3 regions of the Halomonas piscis genome follow, and region 3 is predicted to be linked to each of the others. Evidence: riboswitches for the same ligand, from Rfam matches in the RefSeq annotation. Region 3 holds a riboswitch; each other region holds the start of a gene.
The links. A riboswitch is a leader RNA that binds a small molecule or an ion and turns the genes downstream of it on or off. The one in region 3 is predicted to bind thiamine pyrophosphate.
Positions count from the first base shown of each region.

Region 1: linked by a shared signal. The riboswitch ahead of P1P91_RS04920 (sodium:solute symporter family transporter) and the one ahead of tenA (thiaminase II) in region 3 are both predicted to bind thiamine pyrophosphate.
Region 2: linked by a shared signal. The riboswitch ahead of P1P91_RS04905 (3-oxoacyl-ACP reductase) and the one ahead of tenA (thiaminase II) in region 3 are both predicted to bind thiamine pyrophosphate.

Region 1 covers NZ_CP119391.1:1,035,170-1,038,440, reverse strand. The annotation lists gene P1P91_RS04925 (catalase) at 1-1,160, opposite strand, end outside; TPP riboswitch at 1,342-1,450, shown strand; gene P1P91_RS04920 (sodium:solute symporter family transporter) at 1,530-2,981, shown strand; gene P1P91_RS04915 (IS110 family RNA-guided transposase) at 3,164-3,271, shown strand, end outside.
Region 2 covers NZ_CP119391.1:1,030,003-1,033,273, reverse strand. The annotation lists gene P1P91_RS04910 (LLM class flavin-dependent oxidoreductase) at 1-663, opposite strand, end outside; gene P1P91_RS04905 (3-oxoacyl-ACP reductase) at 663-1,463, opposite strand; TPP riboswitch at 1,518-1,616, opposite strand; gene P1P91_RS04900 (YebC/PmpR family DNA-binding transcriptional regulator) at 1,773-2,519, shown strand; gene P1P91_RS04895 (ABC transporter ATP-binding protein) at 2,516-3,271, opposite strand, start outside.
Region 3 covers NZ_CP119391.1:676,839-680,109, reverse strand. The annotation lists gene P1P91_RS03215 (glycine betaine ABC transporter substrate-binding protein) at 38-1,030, shown strand; TPP riboswitch at 1,278-1,438, shown strand; gene tenA (thiaminase II) at 1,563-2,231, shown strand; gene P1P91_RS03205 (Fe2+-dependent dioxygenase) at 2,294-2,974, opposite strand; gene P1P91_RS03200 (TonB-dependent receptor) at 3,080-3,271, opposite strand, start outside.

The DNA of each region.
Region 1 (3,271 bases), 360 kb from region 3:
TTGGAGTTGGGCGCGTACACCGGATCGGTTACCGTGCGCGTCTGCATGGCGCCGTCCTTGGTGTAGCTGTGCACCGGCACCTTGGGCGCGTTGACCGGAATCTGCTTGTAGTTCACCCCGAGCCGCGCCCGGTGGGCGTCGGCGTAGGAAAAGCCGCGGGCCAGCAGCATTCTGTCCGGGGACAGGCCGATGCCCGGCACCAGGTTGTTGGGCTCGAACGCCGCCTGCTCGATCTGGGCGTGGTTGTCCACCGGGTTGGTGTCCAGCGTAAGCTTGCCCACCTTGATCAGCGGGTAGTCCTCATGGGGCCAGATCTTGGTCAGATCGAAGGGGTTGAAGCGGTAGGTCTCGGCCTCCCTGAACGGCATGATCTGCATGTACAGCGTCCAGCTGGGATGCTCGCCCCGGTCAATCGCGGCGTAGAGATCGCGCATGTGGTAGTCGCTGTCTTCCCCGGCCAGGCGATCGGCCTCCTCCTGGGTCAGGCACTCGATCCCCTGATCGGTCTTGAAGTGATACTTGACCCAGAACTTCTCGCCCTCGGCGTTCACCCACAGGTAGGTGTGGCTGGAATAGCCGTTCATGTGCCGCCAGGTCCTGGGAATGCCGCGATCGCCCATCAGCCAGGTCACCTGGTGGGCCGACTCCGGCGACAGCGACCAGAAATCCCACTGCATGTCGTGGTCGCGCAGGTTATTGTCCGCCCGGCGCTTCTGGGAGCGAATGAAGTGCTGAAACTTCATCGGGTCGCGCATGAAAAACACCGGGGTGTTGTTCCCCACCATGTCGTAGTTGCCGTCACTGGTGTAGAACTTGATGGAAAATCCCCGGGGGTCGCGCCAGGTATCCGGGCTGCCGCGCTCGCCGGCCACGGTGGAAAAGCGCATCAGCACCTCGGTTTCGGTGCCCGGCTGAAACACCGCCGCCCGGGTGTAGCGGCTAACGTCTTCCGTCACCTCGAAGCGACCGAATGCGCCGCTGCCCTTGGCGTGGGGCTGGCGCTCGGGAATGCGCTCGCGGTTGAACTGCGCCATCTGCTCGATCAGATAGTGATCGTGCAGCACGATGGGGCCGTTTGGCCCTACGGTCAGCGAATATTCGTCGCTTGCCACGGGGTTGCCGGCATCGTTGGTCGTTGGTTTGCGCGGGTCTTCGGCCACGTTAGCGCCTCCTTGTAGGTAGTCGTTGGTACGGCAGTGCTGACTGCCATACCCACAGGCTACTCTTTTCCTGCCCAAAAGTGCACTATCCTGTCGATAGCCGATAGCTAAAAACTTGCGCAACACCCTAATTGATAGCCTGAACGCCAATTTGACAACGCCGCCGCCCCTGCCTAGGCTCAGGTTTTCCTGGGGGAGCCTTGACGGGCTGAGAATCCGCCGCTTTGCGCCGGTAACCCTTCGAACCTGATCCGGGTCATGCCGGCGCAGGGAAGGACAGCACACGCCAACGCGCCTCTTTCCCGAACGTATTCACCATACGACACACGCCCGGAACCCGGCTGCCACAAGGAAAGAGGACACACCTTCATGCAGCTTGATCCCGTCTGGACGGCGCTGTGGCTTGTGCTCTGCGCCCTCGCCTTTGCCGTGCCCGGCCTGCTCTACGCTCGCCGCCAGCGCGACGATCTGGACACCTATATCGCCGCGCGCAATACCCAAAGTACCCGAGCTACCGTGATGACCCTGCTGGCCACTACCCTCGGCACCTGGGTGCTGTTCGGCCCGGCCCAGGCCGCCACCTGGGGCGGTATCAGCGCGCTTCTGGGCTATGCACTGGGCTCCTGTGTGCCGCGGCTGATCATGATTCCGCTGGGCCGGCGCATGCGCCAGCTGATCCCCGAAGGCCACGGGCTCACCGAGTTCGTGATTCACCGCTACGGGCGGGTCATGTACGCCTTTACGCTTTCGATCATGCTGTTTTATCTGTTCATCGGGCTTGCCGCGAGCCTCACCGCCGTGGCGCGCATGGTCGCCCTGCTGGCGCCGATTCCGCTGGGGCTGACGGCAGGCGTGGTGATGGCGGCCACGGTGCTTTACACCTTCTACGGCGGCCTGCGCGCCTCGATCTTTACCGACAAGGTGCAGATGGGGGTAATTCTCCCGCTGCTCGCCTGCCTGCTGATTTTTGGCTGGCAGGCCGCCGGCGGCGTGGCTCCCGCCCTGGAGGGCCTTGAGCAGAACGCCCCGCAGCTTCTGGATATCACCGACGCCGGCGGGGTGCGCGCGGGGCTGACGTTCTTTATCGCCGTGGTACTCACGGGGCTTTTCTATCAGGGCACCTGGCAGCGCATCTACGCTGCCAAAAACGTTGGCGTGCTGCGCAGAAGCTTCTGGATCAGCGGGCTTTTGAACCTGCCGATCGTGATCATGATGGGACTTTTCGGGCTGGCCTTTGTGGGCCTGGGCCTGGAAGGCGACGGCTCGGTGGCGCTGTTCAGCGTGCTGCTGGACAGCGTGCCGCTGTGGTTTGCGCTGGCGCTGATTCCGCTGGGGCTGGCGCTGGTGATGAGCAGCGCCGACTCCACCATCAACGCCACCTCGAGCATTATCGCGGTGGACATGCACCGGCTTTTGCCCGAGGCAAGCGAGACCACGCTGATGCGCCTGGCCCGCTGGCTGATCGTCGCCGCCGCGGTGCCGATCACCATCGTCGCCGCCCAGGGTTTCAGCGTGCTCTACCTGTTTCTGCTCGCCGACCTTTTGTGCTCGGCGGCGGCGTTTCCGGTGTTTTTCGGCCTGTTCAGCCGCCGCTACAGCGGCCTTCAGGCCGTGATCAGCACCGCCTGCGGGCTTGCTGCCGGGCTTGCCATGTTCCCTGCGCCGGGGGCCGGCACCGAGACGCTGCTGGAAAGCTTTCTGCTCGCCGCCCTGGTGCCGATAGCCGCCTCGGCGGTGCTGATGCGGGTGATGCCCGCCCGGGAGCATTACGACTTTGCACGGCTGGCTACGCTGGTGCGCCGCTTTGGGCGGGCGTCGTAGTCATGATTCATGCCGCGCTTTCGCTACGTGTCACCGCGAGCGACAGCGCGGCGGTCTCCTTGCGGTGCCGCTGGCAAGAACCCCGAGATTGCTTCGCTACGCTCAATGAAAGGGACTCCTCCCCACTCCGATGCCTCATCGGGCAGAATGGCGTTGAGACCACCAAAAGAGGGGGAAGAGTCATGAACCAGCATACGGCGATTGGCATTGATTTGGCAAAGCAGGCGTTTCAGGTGTGCATCGTGAATACCCGTCAACAACGCGTTCGTACCAACAAAGTGCTGAAGCGC
Region 2 (3,271 bases), 350 kb from region 3:
CCGGCCCTGGTCGGACGCGCCGGCCTGGAACAGCACCGGCCTGCCCTGGGGCGGGCGCGGCACGGTGAGCGGACCATCCACCAGAAAGTGCTCGCCGTGATGACGAATCGGCCGCACCCTGTGCGGATCGGCGAAGTTGCCGGCGCGATCAAGCGTCAGGGCATCGTCGGCCCAGCTGTCCCATAGCTCAAGCACGACGTTGGCAAACTCCTCGGCCCGGGCATAGCGCTCGGCGTGGGGCGGCATGGCCGTATGGCCGTGATTGCGCGCTTCGGTGTCGAACATCGAGGTGACCAGATTCCAGCCCATGCGCCCGCCGGAAATATGGTCCAGCGAAGCGAGCAGCCGAGCGGCATGAAACGGCGTATAAAAGGTGCTTGAAATCGTCGAGATCAGGCCGATGTGCTCGGTGGCCCGGGCCATGGCGGACAGTGCGGTCAAGGGCTCCAGAAACCACAGCGGCCCGCCGGCGACGTTGCCCGCGGCGTGGCCGTCGGCGAAGAACACGGCGTCGAATCTGCCCCGCTCGGCGGTGCGCGCCAGCGACTCGAAGTGGCGAATATCGCCCATTTTTTCGGCGGCGGAGTCCGGGTGGCGCCAGGCGGCGCGGTGATGGCCGCAGCCCATAATGAAAAGATTGAGGTGCATCGAAGGTGTCGCCATCAGTTTTTCACCAGTCCGCCGTCGACCACCAGGTTCTGTCCGGTGACCGCCCGGCTCCAGGGCGCGGCAAACAGCAGCGCGGCGTCGGCAAATTCGTCCGGCGTGACCACCCGGCGCAGCGGCGTGTTGGCGGCGATCAGCTCAAAGACCTCGTCCGGCGTGGCCGAAGACGCATCCGTGGTGCGCAGAAGCCCGCCGGAAATCATGTTGACGGTGATGTTGTCCGGGCCCAGGTCATGGGCAAAGGTGCGGGTCAGCGACAAGAGTGCGGCCTTGCCGGCGGTATAGTCGTGGTACGGCACGACCGGATTCTGGAAGAGATTGGTGCCGACGTTGATCACGCGGCCGAAGCCCTGCTCGCGCATGCCGCCGAGGGCCGCCTGAATCACGTTGAGCGCGCCCTCGTTCACCCCTCTGAACTGCTGCTCGAGCCGCTCCCAGGTCAGCGAGTCGGCGTCCGGGCGGGCATCGCCGTTGAACGAGAAATCCGGCAGCGCGTTATTCACCACCGTGGTCACCGGCGCGGCGAAATGTCTACGCGCGGCAACGAACATGGCCTGGACGGCCTCGGCATCGCAGACGTCGGCCTGGACTGCCAGCGCCCGATCGGGCGCCTCGGCGGCCACGGCTTCGGCGCCGGCGGCGCTGTGGCGATAGTTGATCACCACTCGGGCGCCGGCACCCAGAAACGCCCGCGCCAGGCTTGCGCCCAGCCCGCGGCCGGCACCGGTGATCAGCACGATCTGCTGATCGAGCGGCAGCGCAGTAGTGGAAGAAGTGGCGTGGGGAGCGGTACTCATGATGTGGCCCTTAGCGTAACGGTGGCAGCGAAGGGCGCACGCCGGGTGCTCGGGCGAGCACTGCGCTGACATCCCTTCGCCGGTATGAACTGGATCAGGTTCGGCGGGTGTTCTCTCAGCCCCGCCGCTGGCGGGACACCCCGTGTCATGCAGGTCTGACCATAGCGCATGGGCCAGTCATTGGCCAGCGGCCGGCCAGCGCTTCCCGGACCCGGCATGGCCTCGCCGGCGGCTGTGGCGTAAAATCGGGGCACCTTTATGCCGCGCCGATCTTCCGGCCGCCACGTTGAACCAACACAGGACTGCAACATGGGTAGGGCTTATCAGAACCGCAAGGAATCCATGGCCAAAACGGCCGACGCCAAGACCAAGGTGTACAGCAAGTACGGGCGCGAGATTTACGTCTGCGCCAAATCCGGCGGCCCCGACCCTCACAGCAACCTGGCGCTGCGCGCCCTGCTTGACCGCGCCAAGAAGGACCAGGTGCCCGCCCACGTCGTCGACAAGGCGCTGGACAAGGCCGCCGGCGCCGGCGGCGAGGATTTTTCCCCGGCGCGCTACGAAGGCTTCGGCCCGGGCAACGTGATGCTCATCATCGAGTGCCTGACCGACAACGCCAACCGCACCATCGGCGACGTCCGCGGCTGCTTCACCAAGGCCAAAAGCAAGATCGGCACGCCGGGCAGCGTCAGCCACCTTTTCGACCACTGCGCGATTTTCGCCTTCGCCGGTGACGACGAAGAGGCCGTGCTGGAAGCGCTGATGGCAGCCGACGTCGACGTTACCGATATCGAGCACGAAGACGGCCATATCACCGTCTTCGCCCCGCACACCGAGTACGCCAGGGCGCGCCAGGCGCTGGTGGACGCCTTCGGCGAGCTGGACTTCGAGGCCGACGACATCCAGTTTCTGCCCCAGACCACCACGCCCGTTGAAGGCGACGACGTGGCGGCGCTGGAAAAGCTGCTGGCGATGCTCCGCGACCTCGACGACGTCCAGAACATCTACCACAACGCCGAGTTTCCCGAGGGGGAAGAAGAGAGCGCCGGAGCCTAAGCGCTTTCCCTGCCTTCTGCCTGGTCCTCTTCGCCCAGGCCAATAAACCCGCCCGACTGGTGCTGCCACAGCCGGGCGTAGATACCGCCCTTGGCCAGCAGCTCCGAGTGGCTGCCAGCTTCGACAATGCGCCCTTCGTCGACCACCAGCAGCCGATCGAGCATGGCGATGGTGGATAGCCGGTGGGCGATGGCGATCACCGTCTTGCCCTGCATCAAGTGCTCGAGCTGCTCCTGGATCGCCGCCTCGACCTCGGAGTCCAGCGCCGAGGTGGCTTCGTCCAGCACCAGAAGCGGCGCGTTTTTCAGCAGCACCCGGGCAATGGCGATGCGCTGGCGCTGGCCCCCGGAGAGCTTCACCCCCCGCTCGCCGACGTGGGCGTCCAGCCCGCGGCGCCCCTGGGGGTCCACCAGGTCATCGATGAACTCGTCAGCGTGGGCCTGACACACGGCGGCCCAGACGGCCTCGTCGCTGGCCTCGGGGCTGCCATAGCGAATGTTGTCGCGCAGCGAGCGGTGCAGAAGCGACGTATCCTGGGTAACCATGCCGATCTGGTGGCGCAGCGAAGCCTGAGTGACCTCGGCAATGTTTTGCCCGTCGATGCGGATGGCTCCGCCCTGGAGGTCGTAAAAACGCAGCAGCAGGTTGGCAAGCGTCGACTTGCCCGCCCCGGAGCGGCCGATCAGGCCGACCTTTTCCCCAGAGGCGATGGTCAGATCCAGCCCGTCGAACACCGACTTGTACTCGCCGTC
Region 3 (3,271 bases):
AGAGTCATGCCTGTCGCAGCAACCATAAGGAGCCCGGATGAAATCGTGCTTACGCCTGTCTCGCCGCTTTACCCTCCACGCCAGCCTGGCCGCGGGCGCCCTCGGCACCGCTCTGCTTACCGCGCCGCTTGTTGCCAGCGCCGCCGAAGAACCCGCCGCCGTGCGCTTTGCCGTGCCGCCCTGGCCCGGCGTTACCGCCAAGTCCGAGCTTGCCGCCACGCTGTTTGAAGCCCTGGGCTACAAACCGCGGCAAAAAGAGCTGGGCGCCACCATCGCCTACCAGGCGCTGGGCGAAAACGAACTCGATGCCTATCTGGCTGCCTGGCTGCCCGCCCAGCAGGGCATGTACGACACCGCCACCAGCGGCAAGGACTCGCTGGCTGACCTGGGCACCAACGTCGACGGCGCCCGGCTTGGCTTTGTGGTGCCCGACTATGTCCACGCAGAAGGCTATACCTCGGGCGAGGACCTTTGCAGCAAGGAGCTGCAGGAAAAGGCCGGCGGCACCATCTACTCCATTGAAGTCGGCTCCGGCACCAGCGACCTGCTTGCCGAGATGCAGGAAAACGGCACCTACTGCCTGGACGAGTGGAATCTTTCGGAAACCTCGACCTCGGGCATGTTCAGCCAGGCCAAGTCGACCATGGACCGCAACGAGTGGATCGTCTTCTACGCCTGGACGCCGCACTGGGCCACCATCGAGTACGACATTGAGTTCCTCGACGACCCGGAAGACGCCTGGGGCCCGGACGGCGGCCGCAGCGACGTGCGCACCCTGGCCTCTCAGCAGTTCGCCGACAGCCACCCCAACGCCACGCGGCTGCTGGACCAGCTGATCTTCACCGCCGAAGAGCAGAGTGAAATGATCAGCGGCCTGAGCTATGAAGACCGCCCGGTTGAAGAAGTCGCCATGAGCTGGCTGAAAGACCACCCGGCCAAGGTAAAGGCGTTTCTTGACGGCGTCACCACCCGCAGCGGCGAACCCGCCTGGCCCGTGGTGAAGGAAAAGCTCGACCTCCCCGACGCCTGAGGCGACTGGCTACAGAGCGTACGAGCCATAAGCAAACGGCTGCCCCTGGGCAGCCGTTTTGCGTTGGGTGCCGGCCTGCACCGTTTTGGCCACGACTCAGAAAAATTTGATTACAGGCAGTGACGCAACGCCACGGGCCGGCGCTACGCGCCGGTTTCGCCCGGTAAACCGGCCTCCCACGAAAACCTGTAAAGCGGCCTGCGCCAGCGCCGATTGTCACTCAAAAACCTCAGCTGCTAGACTGCCAATTCGCTTGACGGGGTGCCGGTGAAACCGGCTGAGATGGCGCAGATTCGGGGTAGCGCGACGATAACCGAATTCCTAGCGCCGGTCCCGTAGAACCTGATCCGGGTGAAGTGCGGCAAGGCCACACCTATACCGGCGTAGGGAATCAGGCGGCAGGCTCGGCGGGCATGGCGTATCGCTACCCCCCGCGCCTTCCCCTTTATCCTCCGCTCCTCGCCTTCGCGCACTCCGGATTTACTGACGGGTTTAGCCTGACCTGGCTGACTTGTCCAACACCGGAGATATCATGAGCTATCGCTTTACCGACCTAACCGCAGCCTGCGCTGACGAATGGCGCGCCTATATCGAGCACGACTTCGTGCGCCAGCTGGCCGCCGGCACGCTGGAAGAAGAGGCTTTTCGCCACTACCTCAAGCAGGACTATCTGTTTCTGATGCACTTCGGGCGCGCCTATGCGCTGGCCGTCTACAAAAGCCGCGACATGGCTGAGCTGCGCCACAGCCTGGAAGGCCTCAAAACCATCATCGACGTCGAGCTCGAGCTTCACATCGACTATTGCCGCGAATGGGGTATCTCAGAATCTGACCTGGCCGCACTGCCCGAAGCTCGCGCCACCATGGCCTACACCCGCTACGTGCTGGATACCGGCAACCGCGGCGACCTGCTCGACATGCACGTGGCCCTCGCCCCTTGCCTGGTGGGCTACGGCGAGATTTCCCAGTGGCAGGCCAGGCAGCCCTTCACCGTACGCGGCGACGCCAACCCCTACGAAAAGTGGCTGAAAATGTATGAAAGCGACGCCTTCCAGGAGGCCATGCGCGACGAAATTGCCTGGCTCGATACCCGCTTGGCTGACGTGACGCCCGAGCGTTTCGCCCAGCTAACCACTACCTTCCGCGACGCTACACGGCTGGAAATCGACTTTTGGCAGATGGGGCTCGACCGAGCCGACTAATCGCATGGAAAGGCCGGGCCGCCAACGCGGCGTTTCATCGAGATCCGAGTTCGCGCAACGCCTCACATCCCCCAGCGGCGCAGCAGGTTGTGATAGACGCCGGTGAGCTGGACGCTGGCGGCGTGGTCGGCGCCGAGGTTTTGATGGATCTGCTGGATAGAGGTGTCCAAGTCGAACAACAGGCTGCGCTGGCCTTCGTCGCGAACCATGCTCTGAATCCAGAAAAACGACCCCAGGCGCGCGCCTTTGGTGACCGGCGTGACCCGGTGGAGGCTGGATGCCGGGTAGAGAATCAAATCCCCCGCAGGCAGCTTGACGCTGTGGGCACCGTAGGTGTCTTCGACGATCAGCTCGCCGCCTTCGTAGGTGTCCGGCTCGCTGAAGAACAGCGTCGCCGAGAGGTCCGTGCGCAGATACTCCCCCCGGCCAGGGTCCAGGCGCATGGCGTTGTCCACGTGCAGGCCGAAGGACTGCCCGCCCTGGTAGCAGTTGAACAGCGGCGGAAAAATGCGCTCGGGCAGGGCCCCGGCGATAAACAGCGGGTGGCGCTGCACTGCCTGGGTGACGACCTGGCTTAGGTGGCGGGCCACGTCGGAGTCTTCGGGCAGCTGCATGTTGTCCTTGGCCATGGCCGACTGAAAGCCGGCGGTGGCCTTGCCGTCCTGCCACTGCGCCTGGCGCAAAAGCTCGCGGCATTCGGCCACCTGGGCCTTGTCGAACACCTCGGGCACGTGAAGCATCATGGCGGTATCTCCTTGATAAGCGGATAAGCACCGACCCGGCGCCTTATACAGGCAGCCGGGCCGGGCGGATTGCGTTGCGCAAAAACCGGTTATTGAAACCGGTTATTAAAACCGATAGTCCAGCGTCAGCACGCCCGAGCGACCGTCGCCGATTTCCACCGCGGAGCCCCGGGAATCGGTCCCCGGGCGGCCGCGCACGCCCTCAACGTATTCCTTGTCAAAGAGGTTGTTGACGTTGAGCTGGGCGCTGAGCCGGTCGTTGACGCGGTAGGCCACCATGGCGTTGTGCAGCCAGTA